DNA from 3 places in the Streptomyces sp. JNUCC 64 genome. Region 1 is predicted to be linked to each of the others. Evidence: riboswitches for the same ligand, from Rfam matches in the RefSeq annotation. Region 1 holds a riboswitch; each other region holds the start of a gene.
What was found. A riboswitch is a leader RNA that binds a small molecule or an ion and turns the genes downstream of it on or off. The one in region 1 is predicted to bind cobalamin.
Positions count from the first base shown of each region.

Region 1 (10,261 bases):
CGGCCGGGGCCGCAGGGCGGTGTCGCTGGCGAGGCGGCCCGCGGCCAGGGAGAGCAGGGCGGTGGTCGCGGTGGCGGCGGCAGCGGTGACGGCCGCCGCCGCGACATGGGCGGTACGCACGGTGTCCAGTGTCGGGGCGGGGTGGGGGCGGGGCCAGCGGGGCGCCACGGCGGGCGTGGTGGTTCACCTGGGCGGTGCACTCCCGGCCGCCGCCGGGGCGCGCGGCGCGGGTTCGGAGGCGTCCGTTCGCCGTTCGCTCCCGCCGTCCGTTCCGGAGGGAGCGGGACCGTGCCGCTCGCTCCCGGGCGCCGTTCGTTCCCCGCCCCCGGGTTCCCATTCGCCCTTTCCGGGTTCCCGTTCGCCGTTCACCGTTCACCGTTGATCGTTCGCCGTTCGCCGTTCGCCGTTCGCCGTTCGCCGTTCGCGGCTTCCGGGCTTCCGGGCTTCCGGGCTTCCGGGCTTCCGGGCTTCCGGGCTTCCGGGCTTCCGGGCTTCCGGGCTTCCGGGCTTCCGGGCTTCCGGGCTTCCGGGCTTCCGGGAGCGGACGGTCCGGGGAGCCCGTCCGTTGCGGGCCGTTCACCTTCCGTCCCCCGGGCCCGGACCCACGGTGAACGGCCCGGAACGGAGAGGTGAACGGGCCGGCGGAGCGGGCGGCGGGCGGGCCGGGGAACGGGTGTGCCGGGGTGGGCGGAGGCGGCGCGCGGGGGCCCCGGTCCGGATGGGGTTTCGGCGGTCCGGAACGGCGGGCGGACGGATTCCGCTTCGCACCGTGACGGCGTCGTGACGGCACCGCGCCGCGTTCCGGCCCGGCCGGGGCCGCGGAGCCCCGGTGCCGGGCGCCGCGAGGGGCGCCTCCGCCCGTACGGGACCGCCGGGCGGGTGACGTTCCTTACTCAAACGTGACAAAGAGGACAGTTGGTTCGCTGAACGGGAAGAGCGTCGTACAGTCGGATGAGGTGGTGAACGGACCTCCGGTACGGCATGGCAACCGCTTGTACCGGAACCGCCGGAACCCCTCCGTTTCGGGCCCGTGAAGCCCTCCGGCGACCCGGCCGCGACATGCGGAACCGCCCTGCTCCAGATCGGGTCACCGCGATGCCTGCCTCAGTTCATCTTCCGTTCACTCAGGTTGCCTACGTTCCAACCGCCACTGACGTCCAACAGAAGCCTGGGTAAATGGAAAACATCACGCTCCTCCTCGGAATCGTGATCGTCACCGCTCTCGTGTTCGATTTCACGAACGGTTTCCACGACACAGCCAACGCGATGGCGACGACCATCTCGACAGGCGCAATGAAGCCCAAGACGGCGGTGGCCATGTCCGCCGTGCTCAACCTGGTCGGTGCCTTCCTCTCGGTCGAGGTCGCCAAGACGATCTCCGGCGGCATGATCAATGAGGACGGCATCTCACCTGAAGTGATCTTCGCGGCGCTCGTCGGCGCCATCCTCTGGAATCTGCTGACCTGGCTCCTGGGTCTGCCCTCCAGCTCCTCCCACGCCCTCTTCGGCGGCCTCATCGGTGCCGCGGTCATGTCGGCCGGCTGGGACTCGGTGAACGGTTCGACCGTCGTCACCAAGGTCCTGATCCCCGCCGTCGCCGCGCCCCTGGTGGCCGGTGTGGCCGCGATGCTCGCGACCCGCCTCACCTACAAGATCGGCGCCAAGGCCGACGACAAGGCGACCTCCAAGGGCTACCGCATCGGCCAGATCTCCTCGGCCGGTCTGGTCTCCCTGGCGCACGGCACCAACGACGCACAGAAGACCATGGGTGTCATCACCCTGGCGCTGGTCACCGGTGGCGTGCTGGTGCCCGGGTCGAACCCGCCCTTCTGGGTCATCGCCTCGGCCGGCATCGCCATCGCGCTCGGCACCTACCTCGGCGGCTGGCGCATCATCCGCACCATGGGCAAGGGCCTCACGGACCTCCAGCCCCCGCAGGGCTTCGCCGCCCAGACCAGTGCCGCGACGGTCATCCTGGCCTCCTCGCACCTGGGCTTCTCGCTCTCCACCACGCAGTCCTGCTCCGGTGCCGTGATGGGCGCGGGCCTCGGCCGCAAGGGCGGGGTCGTCCGCTGGTCGACCGCCACCCGGATGTTCGTCGCCTGGGGTCTGACCCTGCCCGCGGCGGCCGTCGTCGGCGCCCTCGCCGAACTGCTCACCAAGCAGGGCACCTGGGGCGTCATCGCGACCGGCGCCCTGCTGATCGGCGGATCGACCGCGATCTGGATCATCTCCCGCCGCGAGGTCGTCGACCACACCAACGTCAACGACGTGGACACGGACGAGCCCGCGGGCGTCGTCACCACCGCCATCGCCGCGGTGACCCCGCCCCCCGCCGGTCCGGTCGGGGACACCACCACCGCCACGGGCGACCTCACGGCGACCGTCCCGGCGGAGAACGGCCCCTCGACGGAGTCCGCCCCGCGGACCGCCAAGGTGTAAGGAACCTCCATGAAAATCGACTGGGTAGCACTCGGCTCCGTGTTCGGGGTCAGCCTCGTGGTCACGGTGGCTCTCGTGGGCCTGTTCACCCTCGGGATCGTGGGCCTCTCCAAGCGGGAGACCGCGCTCGCCGGGGAGGGCGGCGCCAAGAACGGCTCGGCGGCCCTCGCGGTCACCGGCGCGTACGCCTGCTTCGCCCTGTGCGTCGCCGCCGTCGCCTACGGCATCTACCTGATCGTCGCCTGACGTCAGGACCGCGTTTTCCCCGACGGCCCGGTGGGTCACCGTTCCCAGGACGGTGACCCACCGGGCCGTCGGTCGTACGGGGCCGACGGACCCGCCCGTACCCCCAAGAGCCGGTGCCCGGCCGCCCGGGGCCGGTGGCCGGACCGGGTTCCCGGCCGCATGTGGGGCTTCACACACCGCGCCGCCGCAGGTCAGCGCCCGGTTGACGGGTGTTCTCGGGGCGTGGTGGACTGCCGGGGCCATTACGGCGGCAGCAGAGGAAGCCGGTGCGAATCCGGCGCGGTCCCGCCACTGTCACCGGGGAGCCTCCCCCACACCGAACGTCACGGCCGCACGGCTGGAAGACCGGGGGCGGCGCCGATCCGGGGAGCCAGGAGACTCTCGCCGTCGTTTCCGTCGACCCAGGGCGCGGACCCTGAGTGAGGACACAGCGATGCCGGGGCGCCCGTCTCCCGGTCCCGAGCGCCGGTGCGCGGGACCCCTCCACCGTCCACGCGTCCCCCGGGGCCGGGCGGGCTGAGCCGATGCGGGCCGGGCGAACCTTCGCGTACGGCGCCACCGCCGGACTGATCGGCGACCTCCTGTTCGGTGACCCCCGACGGGGCCACCCGGTCGCCGCCTTCGGTCGTGCCGCGGGCGCCGTCGAACACCTGTTGTGGCGCGACCACCGGGGCTGGGGCACCGTGCACACCCTGTTGTGTGCCGGGGGCGCGGCGGGCGCAGCCGCGCTGGCCGCGCGCGCCGTGGCGCCCTCGCGCGCCGCCTCGGTGGCGCTGACCGCCGCCGCCACCTGGGCCGTCGTCGGCGGGACCAGTCTGGGCCGGGAGGCCCGTGTCATCGGCGAGGCGCTCGCGGCGGACGATCTGACGGCCGCCCGGCGGCGGCTGCCCCATCTGTGCGGCCGCGACCCCGAGGCGCTGGACGCCGACGGCATCGCCCGCGCGGTCGTCGAGTCCGTCGCGGAGAACACCTCCGACGCCGTGGTCGGCGCGCTGGTGTGGGGGGCGATCGGCGGGGTCCCCGGGCTGGTGGGCTTCCGCGCCGTCAACACCCTGGACGCGATGGTCGGCCACAAGTCGCCGCGCCACCGCCGGTTCGGCTGGGCCTCGGCCCGTCTCGACGACGTCATGGGCTGGCCGGGGGCCCGGCTCACCGGCGCCCTCGCGGTGCTCGCCGGGGGTGCCCCGGGGTCCGCCGCGCGGACCTGGCGCGCCGACGCGGGGAGCCATCCGAGTCCCAACGCGGGCGTCGCGGAGAGCGCGTTCGCCGGGGCGCTCGGCGTCCGGCTCGGCGGCACCCTCTCCTACGCCGGACGGGTGGAGCACCGGCCGGTCCTCAACGGGGGCGGCCGTGCCGTGGCGGTGGCGGACGTGGAGCGCGCGGTACGGCTGTCCCGGCGGGTCGGCTGGCTGGCCCTGGCGGTGTGCGCGGCCGGACGCGGGGCGCTCTCGGTCCGCGCCGCCCGGCGCGCCGGGGCCGTCGCCACGGCCGCCGCCACGGCGGCCGGGAGCGGTGGGGCCGCGAAGGCCGCGGCCACCGTCATCGGAAGGGGTCGGTAGGGGTGCGGGGCGGACTGCTGGTCGCGGGGACGACGTCCGACGCGGGCAAGAGCGTGGTGACCGCCGGGATCTGCCGGTGGCTGGCGCGCCAGGGCGTCAAGGTGGCGCCGTTCAAGGGGCAGAACATGTCCCTCAACTCCTTCGTCACCCGGGACGGCGCCGAGATCGGCCGGGCCCAGGCGATGCAGGCGCAGGCCGCCCGGGTGGAGCCCAGCGCGCTGATGAACCCGGTGCTGCTGAAGCCCGGCGGGGACCGCACCAGCCAGGTGGTGCTGATGGGCCGTCCGGTCGGGGAGATGAGCGCGCGCGGCTTCTTCGGCACGCGCGGCGGCCCCGACGACGGCCGCCCGGTGCCCGGCGGGCGGCGGGCGCTGCTCGGCACGGTCGTGGAGTGCCTGGAGGAGCTGCGCGCCACCCACGACGTGGTGGTCTGCGAGGGCGCGGGCAGCCCGGCCGAGATCAATCTGCGGCGCACGGACATCGTCAACATGGGCGTGGCCCGGGCCGCCCGGCTGCCGGTGCTGGTGGTCGGGGACATCGACCGGGGCGGGGTGTTCGCGTCCTTCTTCGGGACGACGGCACTGCTGGCCCCCGAGGACCAGGCGCTGGTGGCGGGTTACCTGGTGAACAAGTTCCGGGGCGACGTCTCGCTGCTGGAGCCCGGACTGGAGATGCTGCGCGGGCTGACCGGCCGCCCCACCTACGGGGTGCTGCCGTTCCGGCACGGGCTCGGCATCGACGAGGAGGACGGGCTGCGGGTCTCCACGCACGGCACGGTCCGCGGGGCCCCGGCCGCTCCCCCGGTGGGCGCGGAGGTGCTGCGGGTCGCGGTGTGCGCGGTGCCGCTGATGTCGAACTTCACGGACGTGGACGCGCTGGCCGCCGAACCGGGGGTGGTGGTCCGCTTCGTGGACCGTCCGGAGGAGACCGCCGACGCGGACCTGGTGGTCGTCCCGGGCACCCGGGGCACCGTGGGCGCGCTGCGCTGGCTGGAGGAGCGGGGGCTCGCCGGGGTGCTGCGCCGCCGGGCCGCCGAAGGCCGTCCCGTCCTCGGGATCTGCGGCGGCTTCCAGGCGCTGGGCGAGCGGATCGAGGACGAGGTGGAGTCCCGGGCGGGCACCGTCGACGGCCTCGGTCTGCTGCCGGTGCGGGTGCGGTTCGCCCGGGAGAAGACCCTGGCCCGGCCGTCCGGCGCGGCGCTGGGCGAGCGGGTCGAGGGGTACGAGATCCACCACGGGGTGGCCGACGTCCTCGGGGGCGAACCGTTCCTGGACGGCTGCCGGGTGGGCGCGGTGTGGGGCACCCACTGGCACGGTTCGCTGGAGTCGGACGGCTTCCGGCGGGCGTTCCTGCGGGAGGTCGCGGCGGCGGCGGGGCGCCGGTTCGTCCCGGCGCCGGACACCTCGTTCGCGGCGCTGCGCGAGGAACAGCTCGACCGGCTCGCCGATCTGATCGAGGAGCACACCGACACCGACGCGCTGGGCGCGCTGATCGCCTCGGGTCCGCCGCCGGGGCTGCCGTTCGTCCCGCCGGGCGCGCCGTGACGGCCGCCCCGGTGGCGGGGCCCGCGGCCTCCGGACCCACCGGCCCCGGACCCGCCCGTACGGGCCGACCGCGCGTCGGCGTCGTCCCCGTCACGCACGGCACGGGAGCCGCTCGCGTCATGAACGCCGCACACGGCACCGGCACCGCTCGCCTCATGAGCGCCACGCACGGCGCGGGTACCACACACAACGCGGGCGCCACCCGCGTCATGAGCGCCACGCACGGCACGGGTACCGCCCACGGCACGGGCGCCACGTACGACCCGCACGACACGCACCTCACGCACGACCCGCACATCACGACCCCAGTACCGTCCACGCCCCGCGCGGGCCGCAACGACAGGGAGGGCCACGGGTGACCACCCCGTATCCATTCACCGCCATCGTCGGTCAGGACGACCTCCGGCTGGCACTGCTGCTGAACGCGGTGTCGCCCGCCGTCGGCGGCGTCCTGGTGCGCGGCGAGAAGGGCACCGCGAAGAGCACCGCGGTCCGGGCCCTCGCCTCGCTGCTGCCGGAGGTCGCGACGGTCACCGGCTGCCGCTTCTCCTGCGCGCCCGACGCGCCCGACCCGGGCTGCCCGGACGGCCCCCACGAGGTGGGCCCGGCGGCCCGGCGGCCGGCGCGGATGGTGGAACTGCCGGTCGGCGCCTCCGAGGACCGGCTGGTCGGCTCGCTGGACATCGAACGGGCCCTCACCGACGGGGTGAAGGCGTTCGAGCCGGGACTGCTGGCCGACGCCCACCGCGGCATCCTCTACGTGGACGAGGTCAACCTCCTCCACGACCACTTGGTGGACCTGCTGCTGGACGCGGCGGCGATGGGCGCCTCGTACGTGGAGCGCGAGGGCGTCTCCGTGCGGCACGCGGCGCGGTTCCTGCTGGTCGGCACGATGAACCCGGAGGAGGGCGAGCTGCGGCCGCAGCTGCTGGACCGGTTCGGGCTGACCGTCGAGGTGACGGCGGACCGGGAGCCCGCGCGCCGGGTCGAGGTCGTCAAGCGGCGCCTCGCGTACGACGACGCCCCCGGGGGCTTCGCGGAGCGCTGGGCCGGTGAGGAGGCGGCGCTGCGGGAGCGGATCTCGGCGGCCCGCGCCCTGCTGCCCTCGGTACGGCTCGGGGACGGCGCGCTGCTGCGGATCGCGGCGGTCTGCGCGGCCTTCGAGGTGGACGGCATGCGCGCGGACATCGTGATGGCGCGCACCGCGACGGCGCTGGCCGCGTGGGCGGGCCGGACGGACGTCCGCACCGAGGACGTCCGGCGGGCGGCCCTGCTCGCGCTGCCGCACCGCAGGCGCCGCAACCCGTTCGACGCGCCGGGACTGGACGAGGAGAAGCTGGACCGGGTGCTGGACGGGTTCGGCCCCGACGACGAGCCGGAGCCCGAGCCCCCGGCCGGACCGTCCGGGGAGCAGGACGCCCCGGACCCGGACGACGCGGCGGGCCCGGACGACGCGGCGGGCCCTGAGGACGGGGACGAGCCTGACCCCGATCCGGACGGCCCCGGCGGCCCGGGCGGAAGCGGTCCGGACGACGGTCCCGGCGCCCCGCCCCCGCCCCGGAACGCGCCCGAGCAGGAGCCCCCGGCCCGGCCCACCGACGACGCCGACGCCCCGGAGGCCCCCGAGGGACAGCCGGTGGGCGTGGCCCCCGAGCGCCCCGCGACGGCCGCCGGCGAACCCTTCCGCACCCGGACGCTGACCGTGCCCGGGCTCGGCGAGGGCGCGGCCGGGCGCCGTTCCCGGGCGCGCACCGAGCACGGCCGGACCACCGGGGACCGCCGTCCCCGGGGCGCCCTGACCTCGCTGCACCTCTCGGCGACCGTCCGGGCCGCCGCCCCGCACCAGCGGGCGCGCGGCCGGTCGGGCCCCGGGCTGGTGGTGCGCCGGGACGATCTGCGGCAGGCCACCCGGGAGGGCCGGGAGGGCAATCTGGTGCTGTTCGCGGTGGACGCCTCGGGTTCGATGGCGGCCCGGCGGCGGATGAGCGCCGTCAAGGGCGCCGTGCTGTCGCTGCTGCTCGACGCCTACCAGCGGCGGGACAAGGTCGGGTTGGTGACCTTCCGGGGCGCGGAGGCCGCGCTCGCGCTGCCGCCGACCTCGTCGGTGGACACGGCGGCGGCCCGGCTGGGCTCGCTGGCGACCGGCGGCCGGACCCCGCTGGCGGCGGGGCTGCTGCGGGCCCGCGAGGTGCTGCGGGTGGAGCGGCTGCGGGACCCGGCGCGACGGGCGCTACTCGTCGTGGTCACCGACGGCCGGGCGACCGGCGGGGTGGAGCCGGTCGGCCGGGCGGCGCGCGCGGCGCGGCTGCTGGCGGCGGACGGGGTCGCCTCGGTGGTGGTGGACTGCGAGTCGGGTCCGGTGCGGCTGGGGCTCGCGGGGCGGCTGGCCGTCGACCTCGGCGGGACGCCGGTGACGCTGGAGGAGCTGCGGGCCGACGCGCTCGCGGGACTGGTCAAGGACGTACGGGGCGCCGAGGGCGCCCGGGGAAGGGTCGCGTAATGCCACAGGGACAGCCGTCCGTCGTACCGGAGGACGGGCTCACCACGCGTCAGCGCCGCAACCGGCCGCTGGTGATGGTGCACACGGGCGTCGGCAAGGGGAAGTCCACGGCGGCGTTCGGAATGGCGCTGCGGGCCTGGAACCAGGGCTGGCCGATCGGGGTGTTCCAGTTCGTCAAGTCGGCGAAGTGGAAGGTCGGCGAGGAGAACGCGCTGCGGGTGCTGGGCGCCAGCGGCGAAGGCGGCACCGTGGACTGGCACAAGATGGGCGAGGGCTGGTCGTGGATCCAGCGGACGCCGTCCAGCGCCGTCGAGGGCGCCGACCCCAACGAGGTGAACGCGGCGAAGGCCCGGGAGGGCTGGGAGCAGATCAAGCGCGACCTCGCCGCCGAGACCTACAAGCTGTACGTGCTGGACGAGTTCGCCTATCCGCTGCACTGGGGGTGGATCGACGTGGCCGAGGTGGTCGCGGTGCTGCGGGACCGTCCCGGCAACCAGCACGTGGTGATCACCGGGCGCAACGCCCCCGCCGAGCTGGTGGAGTTCGCGGACCTGGTCACCGACATGTCGAAGGTGAAGCACCCGATGGACGCGGGCCAGAAGGGTCAGCGGGGCATCGAATGGTGACGCGGCCGCCCCGGGCCCTTCCCGGGGCCCTCCCGGTGGCCGGGTCCCTCCCGGGTCCGGGTCCGGGGTCGGCGACGGGGAGACGCCCGTGACCTCCGTACCCAGGCTGGTCGTCGCCGCGCCCGCGTCGGGCACCGGCAAGACCACCGTGACCACCGGACTGATGGCGGCGTTCAGCGCGCGCGGGCTGACGGTCTCCCCGCACAAGGTGGGGCCCGACTACATCGACCCCGGGTACCACGCCCTCGCCACCGGCCGCCCCGGGCGCAACCTGGACGCGTACATGTGCGGCCCGGAGCGGGTCGGCCCGCTCTTCGCGCACGGCGCGCGCGGCGCCGACCTCGCGGTCGTGGAGGGCGTGATGGGCCTCTACGACGGTGCCTCCGGGCAGGGCGAGCTGGCGTCCACGGCGCAGGTGGCGAAGGTGCTGCGGGCGCCGGTGGTGCTGGTGGTGGACGCCTCCTCGCAGTCCCGGTCGGTGGCAGCGCTGGTGCACGGCTTCGCGTCCTTCGACCCCCAGGTGCGGATCGGCGGGGTGATCCTCAACAAGGTCGGCTCCGACCGGCACGAGGAACTGCTGCGGGACGCCCTGGAGGAGGCGGGCATGCCGGTGCTGGGCGCGCTGCGCCGCGCGGAGGGCGTGACCACCCCGTCCCGGCACCTGGGTCTGGTGCCGGTCGCGGAGCGGCACCGGGACGCCACGGCGGCGGTCGAGGCGATGGCGGAGACCGTGCGCCGGAGCTGCGACCTGGACGCCCTGCTGGCCCTCGCCCGGACCGCTCCCCCGCTGGACGTCACCCCGTGGGACCCGTCCGTGGTGCCCCCGGCCGTGCCCGACGGGCGGCGCCGCCCGGTGGTCGCGGTGGCGGGCGGCGCGGCGTTCTCGTTCCTGTACGCGGAGCACCCGGAGCTGCTGTCCTCGGCGGGCGCCGAGGTCGTCGTCTTCGACCCGCTGCGCGACGAGCGGCTGCCCGAGGGCACGGCGGGCCTGGTGATCGGCGGCGGTTTCCCCGAGATGTACGTGGGCGAACTGGCCGCGAACGAGACGCTGCGGGCGGAGGTCGCCGCGCTGGCCGGGGCGGGCGCCCCGGTGGCCGCCGAGTGCGCCGGGCTGCTGTACCTGGCGCGCTCGCTGGACGGGCGGCCGATGTGCGGGGTGGTGCCGGGGGACGCCCGGATGTCGGGACGGCTCACCCTCGGCTACCGGGAGGCGGTGGCCGTCTCCGACAGCCCGCTGGCGGTGACGGGGACCCGGCTGCGGGGCCACGAGTTCCACCGGACGGTGCTGGAGCCGGGCGCCGGGGCCGTCCCCGCCTGGGGGCTGCGCACTCCGGCGCCCCGGGT
Region 1 covers NZ_CM137015.1:6,645,605-6,655,865, reverse strand. The annotation lists gene ACVWNX_RS27425 (alpha/beta hydrolase family protein) at 1-120, opposite strand, end outside; gene ACVWNX_RS27420 (inorganic phosphate transporter) at 1,177-2,442, shown strand; gene ACVWNX_RS27415 (hypothetical protein) at 2,452-2,688, shown strand; cobalamin riboswitch at 2,898-3,091, shown strand; gene ACVWNX_RS27410 (cobalamin biosynthesis protein) at 3,213-4,247, shown strand; gene ACVWNX_RS27405 (cobyric acid synthase) at 4,250-5,791, shown strand; gene ACVWNX_RS27400 (hypothetical protein) at 5,911-6,150, shown strand; gene ACVWNX_RS27395 (putative cobaltochelatase) at 6,147-8,291, shown strand; gene cobO (cob(I)yrinic acid a,c-diamide adenosyltransferase) at 8,291-8,917, shown strand; gene ACVWNX_RS27385 (cobyrinate a,c-diamide synthase) at 9,006-10,261, shown strand, end outside.

Region 2 (10,261 bases), 890 kb from region 1:
CCGGACGACCACCGTGTCGTACAGCTCGTCGGCGAGCCGGGCGGTCCGGCGGTCCGCGTACCGCCCGGTGGCGCGCGGCAGCCGGAGTGCCGGGCCCTCGTCGGCGCGCTGGAGCCCGGTGAGGTCGGGCACCACACCGTGCAGCACGGCGCAGGCGAGGACCGGGGACCACAGCCGGGCGGCGTGGCCGAGCTGGGTGATGGAGGCGGCGACCCGTGGTTCACGGCTGCGGTGCCGGGCCGCCGTCGCCGCGATCAGATCGGGCAGGCCGTGCGGGTACGCCGTGTCGAGGGGGTGCCAGCCGTCGTCGGGGCCGCCGACCCGCAGGACGAAGAAGCCGCCGAGGTCCGCCACGTCGGCGAGCGCGGCGGCCACCTCGGCCTCGGGGGCCGGGGACCCGCCCCGCGCGCCCCGGGCGGCGCCCGCCGTACCTTCCCCCGTACCTGCCGTCGCGCCAGCCGTGTTCGCCCCGGTCGCCCCGGTCGCCCCGGTCGCCCCGGTCGCCCCGGTCGCCCCGGTCGCCGCTGCCGTCGCCGTGTCCGCCACGCCTGCCGTGACCGTGTCCCCCGCGCGGGGGCGGCGGCCGGTGGTCACGGGCGGGGCGCCGGCGCCGGTTCCGCGTCCCCGGTCAGCAGGGTGACGTGGGGGACCCCGGTGCGCGGATGGGTGCCCACCTCCGCCTCCACCCGGTACACGGAGGACAGCAGTTCCGGGGTGAGGACCTCCGCCGGAGGGCCCAGCGCGACCACCCGGCCCGCCTCCAGGACGCAGATCCGGTCGCAGAACGCGGCGGCCAGATTGAGGTCGTGCAGGGCGACGACCGCGGTGACCCCGAGCCGCCGCACCAGCCGCAGCACGTCCAACTGGTGCCGCAGATCGAGGTGGTTGGTCGGTTCGTCCAGCACCATGGTGCCCGGCCGCTGCGCCAGCGCGCGGGCGATCAGCACCCGTTGCTTCTCCCCGCCGGACAGCCGCTCGAACGCGGCGTCGGCGAGGTGGGCCACGTCCAGGCGGGTCAGGGCGTCGGTGATGACGGTCCGGTCGTGCGCGTCGTCGCCCGCGAACGCCCGCTTGTGCGGGGTGCGGCCCATCGCCACCACGTCGTAGACCGTCAGCTCGAAGTCGCCCGCGCTCTCCTGGAGCACCGCCGCCAGCCGCCGGGCGAGCCGTTTGCCGGGCAGCCGCCACACGTCCTCGCCGTCCAGCAGCACCCGTCCCGCGGTGGGCCGCAGGGTCCGGTAGACGGTGCGCAGCAGCGTCGACTTGCCCGCGCCGTTGGGCCCGGCGAGTCCGACCACCTCCCCGGGCGCCACCCGCAGGGACACCCCCGACACCAGCGCCCGGCCGCCCGCGACGACCGTCACGTCCTCGATGTCCAGCGCTCCTGGCGCGGCCGTGCCGTCCTGGCCCACCGGTGCCGTCATGCCGTCCTCCGTCGCATCAGCCACAGGAAGAACGGTCCGCCGACCAGGGCGGTGAGGATGCCGACGGGGACCTCCTCCGGGCTCATCAGGGTCCGTGCCGCGAGGTCCGCGGCGATCAGGAACGCGGCGCCGAGCAGCGCGGCCGCGGGCAGCGCCCGGCGGTGGTCGGCGCCCACCAGCAGCCGCACGATGTGCGGCATGATCAGACCGACGAATCCGATCTGGCCGCTGACCGCCACGATGGTGCCGATCATCAGGGCGACGACGGTGAACATCCCCGCCCGGAAGCGGTGCACGTCCAGTCCGAGCGCGGTCGCCGCCTCCTCCCCGGCCAGCAGCAGGTTCAGCGGACGGCTCACCCCCAGCAGCACCGCCGTCCCGGCGAGCACCACCACGGCCGGGATCCAGAGCATGTCCCAGGTGGTGCCCGCGAGTCCGCCGAGCATCCAGCGCAGCGCGGACTGCGTCTTGTGCGGGTCGTTCGAGGTGACGATGAGGAAGCTGGCGAGCGCCGACAGCACCTCCGCCATCGCGACGCCCGCGAGGACCAGCCGGATGGTGGTCATCCGTCCGCCGGACCTGGCCAGCAGGTACACGGCGACCAGCGCGGCGAGCGCCCCGCAGAACGCGGCGATCGGCAGGGTCGCCAGCCCGAACACGGTGATGTTGAGGACCAGGACGGCGACCGCGCCGACCGACGCGCCCGAGGAGACCCCGAGCAGCATCGGATCGGCCAACGGGTTGCGGACCAGGGCCTGCAGCGCGGTCCCGGCGACGGCGAGTCCCGCGCCGACGACCGCGCACAGCAGCACCCTCGGCAGCCGGACCTCCATGACGATGGTCTCCCGCACCGGGGTCCAGTCGACCTCGGCGAGGCCGGGGTGGATCCGGTGCAGCAGGATGCTCCACACCTGTCCGGCGGGGACCCCGACCGAGCCGACGGCGACGCCCGCCGTCGCCGCCACCAGCACCAGCGCGGCCAGCCCCGCGAGGACCAGCGGATAGGGCGCCCGGACCCGCCCGGTCCGTCCGACCCGCCCGGGGGCCGGGTCGGACGGCTTCGCGGTGTCCGGCGCGCCGAGGGCCGCCGTGCGGGGCGCGCCCGTCACCGGAAGCGGGCCGGGTGCAGCTGGCGGGCGAGGTCGGTGACGCCGGACGGGACCCGGACGCCGAGCACGGTGGAGGAGAGCGGCAGCACCGCGAACCGCTTGTTCTTGATCGCCGGGACGTCCTTCAGCGCGGGGTTCGCGAGCAGGAACCGCTTCTTCTGGGCGACGGTCTGGTCGCCGTAGTCGTAGATGACGATGGCGTCCGGGGCGCGCTCGGCGACCTGCTCGAAGGAGACGTCGCCGAACTGCTTGTCCAGGTCGTCGAAGACGTTCTTGCCGCCCGCCTTCTCGATCATCTCGTTGCCGATGCCCGCGCCGCCCGCGGTGAACGCGGTCTTGTCTCCGCTGTCGTAGACGAACACGTCGACGGGCTCGACCTCGCCGAGCTTCTCCTCGACGGAGCCGAGGGCGGCACGGACCTTACGGATCTCCCGATCCGCCCGGTCCGGCACTCCGAAGATCTTCCCGACGGTCCGCAGTTCCGTCTCGATCAGCTTCATCGTCACCGGCCCGGAGGGGCACTCCTCGACGTTCACGTACGAGTCGACGCCCGCCTTGGTGAGGGCGGCCCGGCCGCGCCCCTCCTTCTCGTCGAAGCCGCTGTCGAAGCCCGCGTAGGCGAAGTCGGGTTCGGCGGAGAGCAGTGCCTCCACCGACGGGTACTCGTCGGAGATGACCTTGACGCCCTGGTAGGCCCGCTCGTACTCGGGGAGGATCTCGTCGTCGAGGTAGGCGGTGCCCGCCATCGACTTCTCCAGCCCGAGGGCCAGCAGGATCTCGGTGACGTGCTGGTTCAGGGTGACCGCGCGCCGGGGCGGACGCTCGTAGGTGGTCTTCACCCCGCAGTTCTCGACGGTGACGGGGAAGCCCTCGGGGGCGTCGCCGGACGCGCCGGACTTCCCGTCGTCCCCGCCCCCGCCGGTGCCGCAGCCCGCCATCAGGAAGACGGCGGCGGTCAGCAGGGAGACAGAGCGTCTGCTCATGGTGTGGTGGTCCTCTCACCGCGCGACGGCACACGAGGGTGCGCCCGCGCGGTCGGTTCGTGGGATCAGCGGCCGTCGACGGACGGGGCGGCGGTACGGGCCCGCCGGGGCGGGTCGAAGACGTACAGGTCCAGGACGTCCGGCGGCTCGGCGACGCCGGGGCCACCGGCCCGGACCCAGGTGATGACGTCCTCGGTGGCGGCGGGGTCGTTGACGAGGCCGAGCCAGACGGGGCGGGCTCCGGCCGCGCGTCCCGTGGCGGACGGGCGCACCACGATCACATTGGCCTGGTCGCAGACGTCCAGACAGTCGGAGACCGTCACCTGTGTTTCATCGCGCAGCCGCGCGAGTTGCGCGGCGTGGTCGACACCGGGCAGTTTCCTGGCGCTGCCGCAGCAGCAGTCGCGGCACACCACGACCCGGCACGGCACCGGATCGTCGGCCGACGGCCCTTCGGGCATCCCGACTCACTCCCCCCTCTGGGGAGATCCGCCCCAGTTCTGTCGAGGAGGCGACCGCGTGAGTCTCCTGGCTCTCGGGTCTGCGCTCGCCCCGCCCTTCCCACCCGCGTAGGGGCAGTGGGCCGTTCGGGGTCCGCTCGCCGATCACAGTGGCGGGACCGCACCGGATTCGCACCGGTTTCCTCGTTCCGCCGTCGCCTTTCCGCGTCATCATGACAGACCGGGCGCCCGGACCGGTACGTCCGGGGCGCGGTTGCCGCGCAGGTCACACGGCGGGCGGCGAACGGCCCCCGGCGCGGGCGGCGGCCGACCGCCCGCGCCGGAGGGGTGGTTCAGGCGGCGACCAGGGCCGGGGCGGCGCCGGGTCCGTCCACCCAGTGGGCGGCGAGGTCCCGGCGGGCCCGGGCCACCCGGGAGCGGATGGTGCCCACCGGGCAGTCGAGCACCTCCGCGGCCTCGGCGTAGGAGAGGCCGAGGAGCCGGGTCAGGGCGAACGCCTGCCGCCGTCCGGGTTCCAGGGCGTCGAGCGCGTCCATGAAGGCCACCGACTCCTCGAAGCCGGGCAGATGCCGGGGCTGGGCGCGTTCGGCGGCGGTCAGCCAGTCGGAGGTGTCGGCGATCCGGGGGCGGGCGGAGGCCCGGCGCAGCCGGTCCACGACGACCCGGCGGGCGATGGCGAGCAGCCAGGTCCGGGCGCAGGAGCGGCCCGCGAACCCGCTGAGGCTGGTCAGCGCGCGCAGGAAGGTCTCCTGCGCCAGGTCCTCCGAGCCCGGTACGTCGGTGGTGAGGTGGGCGACGAACCGCCGTACGTCGTCGTAGGTGGCGTGGACGAAGAGTTCGGCGGCCCGCCGGTCGCCGAGTCCGGCGGCCAGCGCCCAGGTGGTGATCTCCGCGTCGCGGTGGGCGTGGCGGTGCGCGGTGGCGCCGCCGCGCGGAGCGCTGGTCAGGATGGTCCTTGGTGCATAAGGCATGACAAATCGTCCTTCGCGTCCGGGAGGAGCCCGGTAAGGGTGAGGAAAACGGATCAGTCGGAAGTCCCTGGCCCGGACCGCCCGTTCCCGTCGGTCCCGCGTGGGGTGGGGGAGGAAGGGAGGGGGTCGGGCCGGAACGCCGACGGGGGGTCAGGACGCGAAGGAGGGAGGGCCCCGCCGGGGAGTCGCGCGCAACAGTGCGAGCGGGGTGGGCAGCCGGTCGGAGCCCCGGTGGTCGGTGGGCCACGGGGTGGTCATGGGCAGGGCGTGCGCACCGCCCAGCGTCATCGCGACGAACCGCGGCAGCAATCCCCCGAGGAACAGCGCCAGCGCCCGGCCGAGTTGGGCGAGGGAACGTTCCCCCCGCCAGAGCCACCAGCCGCACACCACCCCGGCGAGCGCGTGGGCGCCCGCCATCCCCGAGGTCAGCGCCGCGGGGTCGAACAGGCTTCCCAGCGCGCGGAGTACGGCGTCCCCGGCGTCGGTCGCGGCCGTGCCCCCGTGTTCCCCGGAGGTGACGACGGACATCCGGTGCCCGGTGTGGGCGCCGTGCGCCGCCGTGGGGTCCGGACCGTGCGCCAGTCCGAACAGGGTGTGCAGCATCAACTGCGCCGCCGCGCTCGCCCCGATGACCGTCGCGGCGGAACGTTCCCGCCGGGCCAGCCGCCAGGCGAGCAGCGTCATCGGGACCAGGGCGAGGAGATAGCTCCGGAGCGTGGGGGAGGTCCCCGACGCCAGGTCGTGTCCGAGCCCGGACACCACGACGCACACGGCGACGAGGACCGCCGTGTGGGCGACGCGGAGTGCGGTTCCGGCTCCCATGGTGGTCATGGTGCCAGCGCGATACGGGTCCGGGGTAAGGGCTTTGACCGGACAGTTGGCGCGTTCGAGCCCGTTTCCGGACAGCCGGTTACTGTGACCCATGTCACAGAAGATCGCCGGGAACCTTCCGCCTCCCGCATCCGACTACTGGGGCGACTCGTCGGGTCCGTCCCCACGCGGCCCGCTGCCACACGACGGAAGGTGAGCCCCCACCATGAACCTCCCGAAAGGCCGTGCCGCTTCCGATCCGGAGCCCCTGTCGGCGTCCCGCGCCATCCCGGAACAGCAGGGCCCGCCAACGCGGACCCCGCCCCGCGTCACCCTTCGCTCCGATCTGCGCGCCAGCGCCCTCGACGGCGGCGTCGCGCTGCTCGTCACGGCCGCCGTCTTCGTCCTGCTCTACGTCCGGATCAAGGCCGGGACCTCGTCCACCGTCAGCGTGATGCCGTTCATGTCCGACGCCGGGGCCTTCTGGATGTACTTCCTCAGCCAGGCGTTCGGCTGGTCGGCGCTGCTGTGGGCGTGGTTCACGGTGCTGCTCGGACTGCTGCTCTCCGGCCCCCGTCCCGCGTGGCTGCCGCTGTCGGGGCCCAGGCTGGAGCGTCTGCACCGCACCACCAGCCTCAACAGCATCGCCCTGATCGCCGCCCACGCCCTGCTGTTCGCGGCGGAGTTGATCCGCTTCGACTCGGGCGCCTGGTACGCGCGCACCGCCACCGCCTTCGTCGAGACCTTCGTCCCGGGCGGCTACGACTCGGGCACCGGCAGGATCGCCATCCCCATCGGGCAGGCCGCCCTCTACCTGGCGATCCCGCTCGGTCTGCTCTTCTACGTCCGTCACCGGATAGGGGCCAGGACCTGGCGGGTCATGCACCGCTTCGTCCTGGTGGTGTACGTCCTCAGCGTCTGGCACACCCTGCTGTACGGCACCAACGTCTGGTACGACGGCTGGTTCCGCACCACCGTATGGCTGCTCCAACTGCCCGTCGCCGCACTGTTCCTGGCCCGGCTGCTCCGGCCCGCCCGCCGCTCCCAGCGGCTCGCCGGGCCCGTCGCCCACCAGGGGTCCCGGACCGGATGGGCCCTGCGGCTCACCGGACGGCTGGCGGCCCTCGCCGTCCTCGTCGCCCTGGTCGCGGTCCCGCTCAGCGGCCGGGACGGGGGCCGCGTCCAGCCGCCCGCCGACACCACCTCCTCCCACACCGAACACGACCACGACTGAGGGCTTCGCTCCGTCCGCCTGTCCCCGCTCCGTCCGTCGGCCCCCGCCCCGTCCGCCGGTCCCCGGCGTGCCCGCCCCGTCACCACCCGGTCCGTCCGGGGGTGGCGGGGCGTTCGCGTGCCCGGTGGCTTCCCGGCGCGGGGGCGTCCGCCTCCGGTGACCGCCCGGGAGGAGCGCTCCCGGGTTCGATGGCCCGCCGCCCGCCGCCCGCCGCCCGCCGCCCGCCGCCCGCCGCCCGCCGCCCGCCGCCGGGCCCGTTCTCCCGTCCACGTCGCCGCCCCCGGCCCCCCGGCCCCCGGTCCTGATCTCGGCGGTTCGCGCCTCTCCGGCCAGCGCTTCCTTCGCTCCGAAGGCTCCCTCGCGCCCTGACCTCCGGGCCGGAGAGTGACTCCCTCAATACCCCCAGGGGTATTTGTTATGGTGAAGGAAGAAATACCCCGGGGGGTACATGAGAGGGGTACGTCGAGAGGAGTGTGGGCCGTGTTCTTCGTGGACACCCTGGAGTTCGCCGGACTGGGCAACCGCAGCTATCTGGCGGGCGGCCCGGAGGCCGCCGTGGCCGTCGATCCGCCCCGTGACGTCGACCGGGTCCTCGCCGCGGCGGCGCGCCGGAACGTCCGGATCGCGTACGTGGTGGAGACCCATCTGCACAACGACTACGTGACCGGCGGCCTGGAGCTGGCCCGGATCAGCGGGGCGCGCTACCTCGTCCCCGCCGCGGCGTCGGTCTCCTTCGACCGGGTGCCCGTCGCGGACGGCGACACCGTCCGCGTCGACCGGGGGCTGACCCTGCGGGCGATCGCCACCCCCGGCCACACCCCGCACCACACCTCCTACGTCCTGACCGAGGACGGCCGCGACGTCGCCGCCTTCACCGGCGGCTCGCTGCTGATCGGCGGGGTCGGCCGCCCCGACCTGGTCGAACCCCGGCTCACCGAGGAACTCGCCCACGCCCAGCACGCCTCCGCACACCGTCTCGCGGACACCCTCGCCGACGACGTCCCGGTGCTGCCCACCCACGGTTTCGGCAGCTTCTGCGCCTCCGGAACCGGCGAGGGCGGCGCCTCCACGATCGGCACCGAGCGTCTCGTCAACGCCGCGCTGACCCAGGACGCGGAGACCTTCGTCGCCGCCCTGCTGGCCGGGCTGGACGACGTCCCCGCGTACTACGCGCACATGGGCCCGGCGAACGCCCGGGGCCCGGCGCCGGTGGACCTGACCCCGCCCCGCCCCGCCGACGCGGACGAGATCGCCGCCCGGCTCGCGGCGGGGGAGTGGGTGGTGGACCTGCGCGGCCGGGTCGCCTTCGCCCAAGGGCACGTCGCCGGATCGCTGAACTTCGAGGGGGACGGCAAGCTCGCCACCCATCTGGCCTGGCTGATCCCCTGGGGCAAGCCGGTGACCCTGCTGGCGGAGACCCCCGAACAGATCGCCGAGGCCCAGCGGGAGCTGGTCCGGGTCGGCATCGACCGGCCCGCGGCCGCCGCGAGCGGTTCGCCCCGCACCTGGATACGCGAGGGGGACACCCTGGCGGCCTTCCCCCGCGCGACCTTCGCCGACCTGGCCGCGGCCCGCGCCGGATCCTGGGGCGCGTCCGCGTCCGGGACCGGTGCCGGAGACAACCGCGACGGTGACGGGGACGGGACGGCGGGTCCGGTGGTCCTGGACGTCCGCCGGACGTCCGAGCACGCGGCGGGCGCGGTGACCGGAGCGGTCCACATCCCCCTCCACGAGCTGCGCGGGCGTCTCTCCGAGGTGCCCCCGGGCGTGGTGTGGACGCACTGCGCGGGCGGGATGCGCGCCGCGATCGCCGCCTCGCTGCTGGACGCGGCGGGCCGTGCGGTGGTCGCCGTGGACGACGGCTTCGACGCGGCGGTGGCGGCCGGACTGACCCTGCCGCGTGACGGCGCCCGCACTGCTGGGGACCCCCCGGCGACCGCCCCCGCCCGGACCGTCTGACCGTCCGGACCCCCGCCGCCCCGCCCCGCGCGGGGCGGCCCGTCCCCACCCGGAGTGACCATGTGCTCCCCCCGCCGGACGCCTTCCGGCCCCTGTTCCCGCCCCGGCGGCCCCGCCCGCGCGGCCCGGCCGACCCGTACCACCCGTTTCGCCCGCGCCGTCGGATCTCCCGGGCGCGCCGGGCCTCCCGGGCCCTTCGGGCCTCGTGGTTCCCTCGGGCGTGCCGGACCCTTCCTGCCTCCCGGATCTTCCGTCCGCGCCGGGCGCGCCGGATCCCTCGTCCGCGCCGTGCCGCGCGCTGTCGTCCGCCCCGGCGGCCCGGCATGAGCGAACTCGTCCTCGCCCTCGCCGCCGGGGGCCTCGTGGGGCTGACGCTCGGTGCGCTCGGCGCGGGCGGCGGCGTCATCGCCGTCCCCGTCCTGGTCTATCTGCTGGGTTTCACCCCCGCCGAGGCGGCCACGGGCAGCCTGCTCATCGTGGCCGTCACCTCGCTGACGGCGCTGTACCGGCACGCGCGCTCCGGTGCCGTGCGCTGGCGCGCCGGGCTCCTCTTCGCGGCGGCCGGGATCCTTCCGGCGGCGGTGGCGGGCGGGCTCGCCGCGCGACTGCCCGGAGCGCTGCTGACGGGAGCCTTCGCGGTGGTCGCCGCACTCGCGGCGGTGCGGCTGCTGAGGCCGGGCGGCGGCCCCGGCGAACCGGTGGGGCTCCGGCCGGTCCGGGTGGCCTCGGCGGGCGCCGGTCTCGGCGCGCTGACCGGCCTGCTCGGCGTCGGCGGAGGGTTCCTCGCCGTCCCGGCCCTGGTGAGCGTGGTGGCGATCGAGATCCGGGCGGCCGTCGCCACCAGTCTGCTGGTCGTCTCCGTCAACTCGGTGGCCGCGCTGGCGGTCCGGGGCGGGGCCTCGACGGGGGTCGACTGGGCGGTCGTCGCGCCGTTCGCGGCGGCGGCGGTCCTGGGCGCCTGGGACGGGGGACGGCTCGGCGCGAAGCTGCCGGAGGCGGCCCTGCGACGGGCGTTCGCGGGCGTACTGCTGGTGGTGTCGCTGCTGATGCTCGTGGACGCGGTCCTGTGAGCCGGGCCCGGCCCCGCGCCTCCACCGGTCCTGGACGGGACCGGTGGCGGGGGTGGCGTTCCGGGAGGGGCCAGGGACGGCACCCCGGGCGGCCCCCTGCCCGGGTCCCCGTCCGGAGGACTGGACCTGCCGGGAGGGGCGGCCCCGTCCGGAGGGTCAGGCGAGGGAGAGGAAGAGCTTCTCCAGCCGGGCCCGCATCTGGTCCCGGTCCGCCGGATCGGACATGTCCTCGCCGGTCAG
Region 2 covers NZ_CM137015.1:7,534,256-7,544,516, forward strand. The annotation lists gene ACVWNX_RS31160 ((2Fe-2S)-binding protein) at 1-375, opposite strand, end outside; gene ACVWNX_RS31165 (ABC transporter ATP-binding protein) at 591-1,448, opposite strand; gene ACVWNX_RS31170 (FecCD family ABC transporter permease) at 1,421-2,422, opposite strand; gene ACVWNX_RS31175 (ABC transporter substrate-binding protein) at 2,530-3,516, opposite strand; gene ACVWNX_RS31180 ((2Fe-2S) ferredoxin domain-containing protein) at 3,582-3,977, opposite strand; cobalamin riboswitch at 4,038-4,197, opposite strand; gene ACVWNX_RS31185 (sigma-70 family RNA polymerase sigma factor) at 4,310-4,948, opposite strand; gene ACVWNX_RS31190 (hypothetical protein) at 5,099-5,779, opposite strand; gene ACVWNX_RS31195 (ferric reductase-like transmembrane domain-containing protein) at 5,985-6,992, shown strand; gene ACVWNX_RS31200 (MBL fold metallo-hydrolase) at 7,473-8,951, shown strand; gene ACVWNX_RS31205 (sulfite exporter TauE/SafE family protein) at 9,275-10,021, shown strand; gene ACVWNX_RS31210 (metal-sensitive transcriptional regulator) at 10,178-10,261, opposite strand, start outside.
Region 2: another riboswitch for cobalamin. It lies ahead of ACVWNX_RS31180 ((2Fe-2S) ferredoxin domain-containing protein); the one in region 1 lies ahead of ACVWNX_RS27410 (cobalamin biosynthesis protein).

Region 3 (10,261 bases), 6.2 Mb from region 1:
TGGACATCCTGGCCCGCTACGGGGTGCGGGCCACCTTCTTCTGCGTGGGCCTCCACGTACGCGCGCTCCCCGACGAGGTGCGCAGGATCGTGGACGCGGGCCACAGCCTCGGCAACCACACCTGGTCCCACCCGTTCCTCCCGGATCTGAGCCCTCGCCAGTTCAGGCTCCAACTGGAGCGCACCGACGAGGCGTTCGACCGGACGGTGGGACGGGTCCCGACGGTCTTCCGTCCGCCGTACGGCGCGCGCACCCCGGAGACCCTGGACGAACTCCTGCCCGGCGGCCCCGCCCTGGCACTGTGGGACGTCGACTCCTGGGACTGGGCCCGCCCCGGCCCCGAGAAGATCGCCCGCACGGTGCTGGACCACGCGGGACCGGGCTCCCTGGTCCTGATGCACGACGGCGGCGGCGACCGCCGCCAGAGCGTGGCGGCCCTTCCGGCGGTGATCGAGGGGCTGCTGGAACGGGATCTGCGCTTCGTGTCAGCGGACGCCTTGATACGCGACGCGGCCCCCGGGAGCGCGAGCACGCACCGAGCCGGGTGACCGCCGACCCGCCGTCGGCGTGACCCGGAACGCCGACCGGACCGGCGCGCGCCATCGGCGCGCCAGCCCGCCACGTGACCAGGGGAAGCGAACGGCCCCGGTCCCGAACGGGCCGGGGCCGAACGGGCCGGGGCCGCGCCCGGAGTCAGCCACGCACGGGAGCGAAGACCCGGCGCGGGACGGCCCGGGACCGGCCGGAACGGGACGGGACGGGACGGGCCGTGCCGACGCTCGGGGAGGGCACACCGGAGCGGACCGCCACTCGGTACGCTCCCGCCGCCGAGACCGTCCGTCGGACGCCCGCACGGGTCGGAACGACGGCGCGTCGTGCGGCTTCCGGACGGCCGCGCCCATGCCTTCGGCGACCGGCCCCGCCCCGGGTGCGCGGCACCGGCCGGAGGCACCGGCTCTCCTCCCGGCCACCGGGCAGACCCGCCGCCGTCCGCCAGGGGACGGGGGCACCGCGCGGGCCCGGGCCGTCAGGCGGCCCGGGCCGGAAGGGTGGCCGACGGGGTCAGCGCGGCGTACTCCAACGGCGCGGACGGGTCGATGGACACGTCGAGCGGAGCCGGTTCGGCGCCCGAACGGACCAGCAGGTCACCGACGGCCGCGATCATCGCGCCGTTGTCGGTGCAGAGAGTCATGGGCGGTACCCGCAGTTCGACGCCCGCCGCCGCGCAGCGCCGCTCGGCCAGCGCGCGCACCCGGGAGTTCGCGGCCACTCCGCCGACCACGATCAGCGTCTTCACCTCGTGGTCGAGACAGGCCCGCAGGGCCTTGCGGGTGAGCACGTCGGCGACCGCCTCCTGCAACGCGGCGGCACCATCGGCCACCGGCGGCTCCTCACCGCGCAGCCGGTGCCGCTCCACCCAGCGGGCGGCGGCCGTCTTCAGTCCGGAGAAGGAGAACGCGTACGGGTCGTCGCCCGGCTTGCTCAGCGGACGCGGGAAGGCCACGGCGTCCGGGTTCCCGGCCTGCGCGGCGCGGTCGATGGCGGGACCGCCCGGATAGGGGAGCCCCAGGACGCGGGCGACCTTGTCGAAGCACTCGCCCGCCGCGTCGTCGAGCGTGTCACCCAGATGCAGGATCGGCTCGCGCACCAGATCACGGACCAGGAGCAGCGAGGTGTGACCGCCGGAGACGATCAGCACCACGCACGGCCGGGGCAGCGGGCCGTGCTCCAGGGTGTCGGCTGCCACGTGTCCGGCCAGGTGGTGCACCCCGTAGAGGGGGACGCCCGCCGTGTAGGCAAGGGTCTTCGCCCCGGCCAGACCCACCTGGAGGGCGCCGGACAGCCCCGGGCCGGTGGTGACGGCCACCGCGTCGATCCGGCCGAGCCCCATACCGGCCTCGGCCAGGGCCTGCCGCACGACCGGGGTGAACGCCTGGAGGTGGGCGCGCGAGGCGATCTCGGGCACCACACCGCCGAAGCGCGCGTGCTCGTCCATGCTCGACGCCACCACGTGGGCCAGCAGCTTTCCGTCCCGCACGATGCCCACACCGGTCTCGTCACACGACGACTCGACCCCCAGCACCACTGGTCCGCCCATGGCGATCCCTCCTTCTGCATATATTGCGCACTTGCAATATATGGTCAATAAGTCGATGGAGGCAGCTCGCCCGCTCAGCACACCCGAAGTGGAGATCCGCCCGTGCCCACCACCGCGACCATCGACAGCAGCCGGACCGTGGCAACCCTGATCAACGTGTTCACCGTCACCCCCGAGCGGCAGAACGAGCTGATCGACCTGCTCGCACGGGCGACCGAGGAGACGATGAAGCACCTGCCGGGCTTCGTCTGCGCCAACTTCCACGCCAGCCGGGACGGGCTGCGCGTGATCAACTACGCCCAGTGGGAGAGCGAGGAACACTACTGGGCCATGCGCGCCGACCCCAGGGCGCGGGTCCACATGGACCTGGCCGCCACCATCGCCACCGATGTGCAGCCGCGCCTCTTCCGGGTGGCGTCACAGCACCCGAAGCCCTGACCCCCGGCCGCCCGTCCCACCCCCGCCGCGAGCGAGGCCCGGCACGGACGCCGTCACACCGCGCCCGGGCGGCTCCGTGCCCACCGCACGCACGGGCGGCCCCACCCACCGCGTGGACGGACGGCGACCCGACCCGCGCACCCGGTGGATCCGATGGACCCGGCCGCCCAGCGTCGCGACCGCTCCACCACGGCCCCCGCCGTCGGCCCTAGGTCCAGCGTCCGATCACACCGCACCCCTCCCGCTGTTAGCTTGCGATTGCACATCATTCGCAAGAACGTCGGAGGACGTCGACCATGGCGATCTACACGCTGCCCGAGCTTCCGTACGACTACGCGGCGCTTGAGCCGGTGATCAACCCGCAGATCATCGAGCTGCACCACGACAAGCACCACGCGGCGTATGTGAAGGGTGCCAACGACACCCTGGAGCAGCTCGCCGAAGCACGTGACAAAGAGCAGTGGGCCTCGATCAACGGTCTGGAGAAGAACCTGGCCTTCCACCTCTCGGGCCACATCCTGCACAGCATCTACTGGCACAACATGAACGGCCCGAAGGACGGGGGCGGCGGCGAGCCGACGGCCGCGGACGGGGTCGGCGACCTCGCGGACGCGATCACCGAGTCCTTCGGCTCCTTCGCCGGTTTCAAGGCCCAGCTGACGAAGGCGTCGGCGACGACGCAGGGTTCGGGCTGGGGCGTCCTCGCCTACGAACCGCTCAGCGGCCGTCTGATCGTCGAGCAGGTCTACGACCACCAGGGCAACGTGGGCCAGGGATCGACCCCGATCCTCGTGTTCGACGCCTGGGAGCACGCCTTCTACCTCCAGTACAAGAACCAGAAGGTCGACTTCATCGACGCCATGTGGGCCGTCGTCAACTGGCAGGACGTGGCGCGGCGTTACGCCGCCGCCAGGGAACGGGGCGACAGCCTGCTTCTCGCCCCCTGACCCCGGGGACGCCGCCCCTCCCCCGCCCACCAGCGGCAACGGTGAGGGGCTCCCTCGCACACCCGCCCGAGGAAGCCCCTCACCACCGGACGCCCCCGACCACGCCCGGCGACTGCGCCGCCCCGGTCAACCCCTGCCGAGAAGGGCGGCGAGGTGGCGGGCGGTGCGGGTGGCGTCGCGTCCGGCGCCCCGGAGGGAGTTGGAGGTGAGGCCGCGCTGCCACTCCAGCCCGGCGAAGGCGAGGCCCGGGTGGGCAAGGGAGCGGCCCTCGCGGTGGCGGGGGCGCCCGGCCCGGTCGAGGGCGCCGTCGAGGCCGGTGAGATAGGGCAGGTCGGGGCGGTAGCCGGTGGCCAGGACGATGGTGTCCACCGCCTCCCGCGTTCCGTCCGGCCAGATCACCTCCGCGCCCTCGGTCCCGGTGAACACGGGCCGGCGGTCCGGCTCCCGGCGGGCGAGGGCGGCCCGGTAGCGGCCGTCGTCGATGACCGGGGGCGAGGGCGGGACGCGCAGCAAGCGGCCGAGCGGCGCGCGGTCGACGCCGGTGCGGGTGAGCCAGAAGTGGAGGTCGCGGCCGAGGATGCGTTGCGGGGCGTACCGGACCGGGCGCCGGGTGGCGAGCGTGACCCGGGCGACGACGGCGAGTTCGGCGGCGATCTGGACGGCCGAGTTCCCCGCGCCGACCACGATCACGCGCCGCCCGGCGAAGGGGGCGGGATCACGGTAGTCGGCGGCGTGCAGGACGATTCCGGTGAAGGCGTCGAGACCGGGCAGGTCGGGGCGGTACGGGCGGCCGAAGGAGCCGGAGGCGGCGACGACGGCCCGCGCCGCCAGCCGTTCCCCGTCGGCCGTCTCCACCTCGAAGCCGTGACCGTGGCCGTGGCCGGTGCGACGCACGGCGTGGACCCGGCGCCCGGTGCGGATGTCGGCGTCGAGGCGGTCGGCGTAGTCGGCGAGGTAGGCGACGACCTCGTCCCGGCGCGGGTAGCGGTCCGGGTCCCCGGGGAACGCCGGTCCGGGCAGGGAGCTGTAGCGGGCGGGCGTGAAGAGGGTGAGGCCGTCGTAGTAGCGGGGCCACGCCCCCACGGCCCGGCCCGACGCCTCCAGGACCACCGCCCCCAGCCCCTCCCCGGCCAGGGCCCGGGCGGACGCCAGCCCGGACTGGCCACCCCCGATCACCACCACGTCAGCGCGCTCCACGACGACCTCGTTTCGATATCTGTCTATGTTGACGCCCATCGAAGCAGTTGCCATGCTGGGAGGGCAAGCCATCGACAAACGTCGAACCAGCAAGGGGTAACCGCCGTGTCCGCGTCCTCCATCACCGTACCGCCCGTCGTCGTGATCGGCGCCGGTCCCATCGGGCTGGCAGCCGCCGCCCACCTCACCGCCCGCGGTGTCGACACGCTCGTCCTGGAAGCGGGACCGGCCGCCGCCGACGCGGTGCGCCAGTGGTCGCACGTACGGCTGTTCTCCCGCTGGAGCGAGGTGATCGACGACGCCGCCGCCGAGCTCCTCGCCTCCACCGGCTGGACCGCTCCCGACCCGGTCGGGTACCCGACCGGCGGGGAGTGGGTCGAGGACTACCTCCAGCCGCTGGCCGACGCCCTCGGGGACCGGGTCCGCTACGGGACCTGGGTCACCGGGGTCTCCCGGGCCGGACGGGACCGGATCGTGGACGCCGACCGCGAGGCCCGGCCCTTCACCGTCCACGTCGAGCACCCGGACGGCCGGGAGGAGCGCCTCACCGCGCGGGCGGTGCTCGACGCCTCCGGCACCTGGTCCACCCCCGCCCCCGCGGGCGGCGACGGACTGCCCGCGCTCGGCGAGAGCGCCGCCGCCGACCGCGTCTCCTACCGCGTCCCCGACCTGACCGACCCGGCCGTCCGCGCCCGGTACGCGGGCGGACGCACCGCCGTCATCGGCACCGGCGCCTCCGCGTTCACCGTGCTGGCCTCCCTCGCGGACCTCGCCCGCGCCACGGACGGCAGAGGGACGAAGGCGGTGTGGATCCTGCGCCGGGGCCTCTCCGGCGCCACCTTCGGCGGCGGCACCGCCGACCAGCTCCCGGCGCGCGGCGCCCTCGGGCTCGCGGCGCAGGCCGCCGTCGCGGACGGCCACGCGGACGCGGTCACCGGCTTCCGCACCGAGGCGATCGAGCGCGACGGCGACGGACGCCTCGTCCTGGTCGCGGAGGACGGACGCCGTCTCGACCCGGTGGACGAGGTCATCGTCCTCACCGGACTCCGCCCCGACCTGTCCTTCCTCTCCGAGATCCGCCTCGGTCTGGACGAACGCCTCCAGGCGCCGACCGCGCTGGCCCCGCTGATCGACCCCAACCAGCACTCCTGCGGCACCGTCTACCCCCACGGCCACCGCGAACTGGCCCACCCGGAGAAGGACTTCCACCTCGTCGGCATGAAGTCCTACGGCCGCGCCCCCACCTTCCTCGCCCTGACCGGCTACGAGCAGGTCCGCTCCGTCGCCGCCGCCCTCGCGGGCGACCCCGCCTCGGCCGACCGGGTCGAACTCACCCTCCCCGAGACCGGCGTCTGCGGCGGCTCCGGCCTCTACGACGCCCCCGGCACCGCCACGGACGGCGACGGAGACTGCTGCGGCGCGCCCGGGCCCCGGCCCGTCACCCTCGCCCCGGCGACAACGGCGGCCGGGAGCCGGGAGACCGGGGCCGGGGGACGGCACTCGTAGTCCCCCCTACGCCCGAACGCGCCGCCGCGCGGGAGCACGGTTCACCGGCCCCGCACCGGGAGGACCCTCCGCGACGGGAGGGCTTCCCGCGACGCGGATGGCACACAGGGCGCACAGAGCACAGGGAACACGCAGGGCACACAGACGTCACGGGGCACCGCGCGGCTCGCGGTGGCCGGAGCGGACACCGCAGGCCGCGCCACGCGATGTGCTCCCCGTCACCCTCCGCCCGCCGGGGATCCCCGCGTCGCGCCGCAGCCCGTAAGGTGATCTCCAGCAGTCGGTTCGCCCCGTCCGCCAGACGGGGTGTCGCAAGAGGGAACCCGGTGGGAATCCGGGACTGCCCCGCAGCGGTGAGTGGGAACGACCGCCGTCATACGCACTGGGTCCGGACGGACCTGGGAAGCGACGGCCAGTAGGGGTCCGCCGGACGAGTCCGGTGGGCGTGCCCGTGAGTCCGAAGACCTGCCGACCGCCCGCGCGCGGACCGTTCCGCGCGCGGACATCCCGGTGACCTCGTGGGCGGGTCGGCGTACACACCAGACGGAACGGCCGTGCCCCCGTGGCGCGGATCGTCGCCGTCCGGTTCGTCATCCCCTTCGCGCTCTCGTCCCGTCACCGGGCTCAGGGATTCATCTCGCGAAGGAGATCTCCGTGACCACGAAGTCCGCAGCCGCGGCAGCACGGGCCACCGTGTACGGCTACCCCCGCCAGGGCCCGCGCCGGGAACTGAAGAAGGCGATCGAGGGGTACTGGAAGGGCCGTGTCACCGCCGACGCCCTCCGGGACACCGCCGTGGAACTCCGGCGGAACACCTGGCGGCAGCTCGCCGGAGCCGGTCTCCACGAAGTGCCGACCGGCGACTTCTCGTACTACGACCACGTCCTGGACACCACCGTCATGGTGGGCGCGATCCCCGAACGGCACCGCGCCGCCGTGGCGGCGGACGCCCTGGACGGCTACTTCGCCATGGCCCGGGGCACCCAGGAGGTCGCTCCGCTGGAGATGACCAAGTGGTTCGACACCAACTACCACTACCTGGTCCCCGAACTCGGGCCGGACACCGAGTTCAGCGCGGACTCCGCCAAGCAGGTCGCCGAGTTGACGGAGGCCCTCGGCCTGGGGCTGACCGCCCGTCCCGTCCTGGTCGGCCCGGTCACCTATCTGCTGCTCGCCAAGCCCGCGCCCGGCGTCCCCGCCGACTTCGAGCCGCTCACCCTCCTCGACCGGCTGCTCCCCGTGTACGCCGAGGTCCTCGCGGACCTGCGCGCCGCCGGGGCCGAGTGGACGCAGCTCGACGAGCCCGCCCTGGTCCAGGACCGCACCCCAGCCGAACTGAACGCCGCCGAGCGGGCCTACCGGGAGCTGGGGGCCCTCACCGACCGGCCCAAGCTGCTCGTCGCCTCCTACTTCGACCGGCTGGGCGAAGCGCTTCCGGTCCTGGCCAAGGCGCCCGTCGAGGGGCTGGCACTGGACTTCACCGAAGCCGCCTCGGCCCAGCTGGAGGCCCTGGCGGCGGTCGGCGGACTGCCCGGCAAGCGGCTGGTCGCCGGGGTCGTCAACGGCCGCAACGTCTGGATCAACGACCTGCGGGCGTCCCTGTCGACGCTCGGCACCCTCCTCGGACTCGCCGACCGCGTCGACGTCGCCGCCTCCTGCTCCCTGCTGCACGTGCCGCTGGACGCGTCCGCCGAGCGGGACGTCGATCCGCAGATCCTGCGCTGGCTGGCCTTCGCGAAGCAGAAGACCGCCGAGGTCGTCACCCTCGCCAAGGGCCTCGCGCAGGGCGCCGACGCCATCACGGCGGAACTCGCCGCCAACCGCGCCGACCTCGCCTCCCGCGCCGCCTCCCCGATCACCCGGGACCCGGCGGTGCGGGCCCGTTCCGGGGCCGTGACCGACGCCGACGCGCGCCGCTCCCTGCCCTATGCCGAACGGGCCGCGGCCCAGCGCGCCCGCCTCGGGCTGCCGCTGCTGCCGACGACCACCATCGGCTCGTTCCCGCAGACCGACGAACTGCGGGTGGCCCGCGCCGATCTGCGCGCCGGACACCTCGACGCGGCCGGGTACGAGGAGCGGATCAAGGCGGAGATCCAGGAGGTCGTCTCCTTCCAGGAGAAGGCCGGGATCGACGTCCTGGTGCACGGCGAGGCCGAACGCAACGACATGGTGCAGTACTTCGCCGAACAGCTCACGGGCTACCTCGCCACCCAGCACGGCTGGGTCCAGTCGTACGGCACCCGGTACGTGCGTCCGCCGGTCCTGGCCGGGGACGTCTCCCGCCCCGAGCCGATGACGGTCCGCTGGACGTCCTACGCCCAGTCGCTGAGCGACCGCCCGGTCAAGGGCATGCTCACCGGGCCGGTCACCATGCTCGCCTGGTCCTTCGTCCGCGACGACCAGCCGCTCGGCGAGACCGCCCGCCAGGTCGCCCTCGCGCTGCGCGACGAGGTCGGCGACCTGGAGGCGGCCGGGACCTCGGTGATCCAGGTGGACGAGCCCGCGCTGCGCGAGACGCTGCCGCTACGGGCCGCCGACCACACCGGCTACCTGGCCTGGGCCACCGAGGCGTTCCGGCTCACCACCTCCGGGGTCCGTCCGGACACCCAGGTCCACACCCATATGTGCTACGCCGAGTTCGGTGACGTCGTCCAGGCCATCGACGACCTCGACGCCGACGTCATCAGCCTGGAAGCCGCCCGCTCCCATATGCAGGTGGCCCGGGAACTCGCCGCCCACGGCTATCCGCGCGAGGCCGGACCCGGTGTCTACGACATCCACTCCCCCCGCGTACCGGGCGTCGAGGAGGTCGCCGGGCTGCTGCGCACCGGCCTGGAGGCCATCCCCGCCGAACGGCTCTGGGTCAACCCGGACTGCGGGCTGAAGACCCGGGGCTGGCCCGAGACCCGCGCCTCGCTGGAGAACCTGGTCGTCGCGGCCCGCACCGTCCGGGGTGAACTCCCCTCCTCCTGACGCCGGTCCCGTGGGGCCGGGGCGCCGCCAGCGCCCCGGCCCCGCACGCGTACGGCGTCACCCGGCCGGGGACCCCCTCGCCCCGGACGCTCGGGGCGCGGGGGTCCTTCGTCGTGCCGCCGCTCAGGAACCCCAGCGCAGGGCGATGGTGTCCCCCACGTTGATCACCCTCTCGCGGAGGGCGCCGGTGAAGGCGGAGCCGTCGACGCTGGCCTTCCAGGTCTGGGAGCCGCTGTTGGCCTTGCCGTTGACCGAGGTGATCGCGCCGGTGCCGGAGGCCGGTGCCACGGAGGTGACGCAGCCGGACGGGGCGGCGGAGGCCGTCGCGGCGGCCAGGACGGCACCGAGGGTGGTGGTGGCGCCGGTCGGGGTGAGGGTCACCGAGCAGACCTTGAGGTTGCCGGCGCCGTCGTCGACGCTCAGCGCCAGCTCGGTGACGGTTCCGGGCGTGAACGCCGGCTGGGCGACCCAGCGCGGGGCGCCCGGGGTGACCGGGGTCGGGGGCGCGGTCGTGAATCCGCCCCCGGCGACCGCGCGGAGCGCGTCGATCGACGCGTACGGGGAGGGCGCGGTGTCGGACGGCTTGTACTTGAAGCCTCCCGCCGGGTTGTACTGGTGGGCGATCGGGAAGTCGACCGGGGTCTTGCCGTTCGCGGTGAGGAAGTCGCCCGTCTGCGGGTCGATGCCGCAGGCGTTCAGTCCGGCGACGCCCCATCCGTTGGAGCTGGTGTTGACCCCGTACAGGGAGGCGAACGCCCCGGTGCCGGGGACGAGTTTCCCCTTGAGGAAGTTCTTGGCCCGCACCACGTCCGGGTCGGTGCGGGGAACGCCCGAGACGCAGAGCGCGGCCAGCCCGGCGCCGGTCATGTCGATGTCGCTCGGGGAGTTGAGGGCCGTGGGGTTCCCTTCGGCCTTGCCGTAGGTCCAGCCGCCGTCGACGTGCTGATTGGCCCGGAGGCGGGTGACGACCGCGTCGGTCAGCCGCTGGGGCACGCGCGCGCCGCCGGACTGGGTCTTCGCGCCGCCGAGGGCGAGCGCGGCGAACACGGTGCCGTTGAAGTTGGCGGAGGGCCCGAAGTATCCGGCCTCGGCGGTCTGCCAG
Region 3 covers NZ_CM137015.1:425,959-436,219, forward strand. The annotation lists gene ACVWNX_RS01610 (polysaccharide deacetylase family protein) at 1-548, shown strand, start outside; gene tsaD (tRNA (adenosine(37)-N6)-threonylcarbamoyltransferase complex transferase subunit TsaD) at 1,028-2,098, opposite strand; gene ACVWNX_RS01620 (antibiotic biosynthesis monooxygenase family protein) at 2,201-2,536, shown strand; gene ACVWNX_RS01625 (superoxide dismutase) at 2,833-3,483, shown strand; gene ACVWNX_RS01630 (flavin-containing monooxygenase) at 3,610-4,680, opposite strand; gene ACVWNX_RS01635 (NAD(P)-binding domain-containing protein) at 4,786-6,186, shown strand; cobalamin riboswitch at 6,451-6,673, shown strand; gene metE (5-methyltetrahydropteroyltriglutamate--homocysteine S-methyltransferase) at 6,841-9,159, shown strand; gene ACVWNX_RS01645 (prenyltransferase/squalene oxidase repeat-containing protein) at 9,283-10,261, opposite strand, start outside.
Region 3: another riboswitch for cobalamin. It lies ahead of metE (5-methyltetrahydropteroyltriglutamate--homocysteine S-methyltransferase); the one in region 1 lies ahead of ACVWNX_RS27410 (cobalamin biosynthesis protein).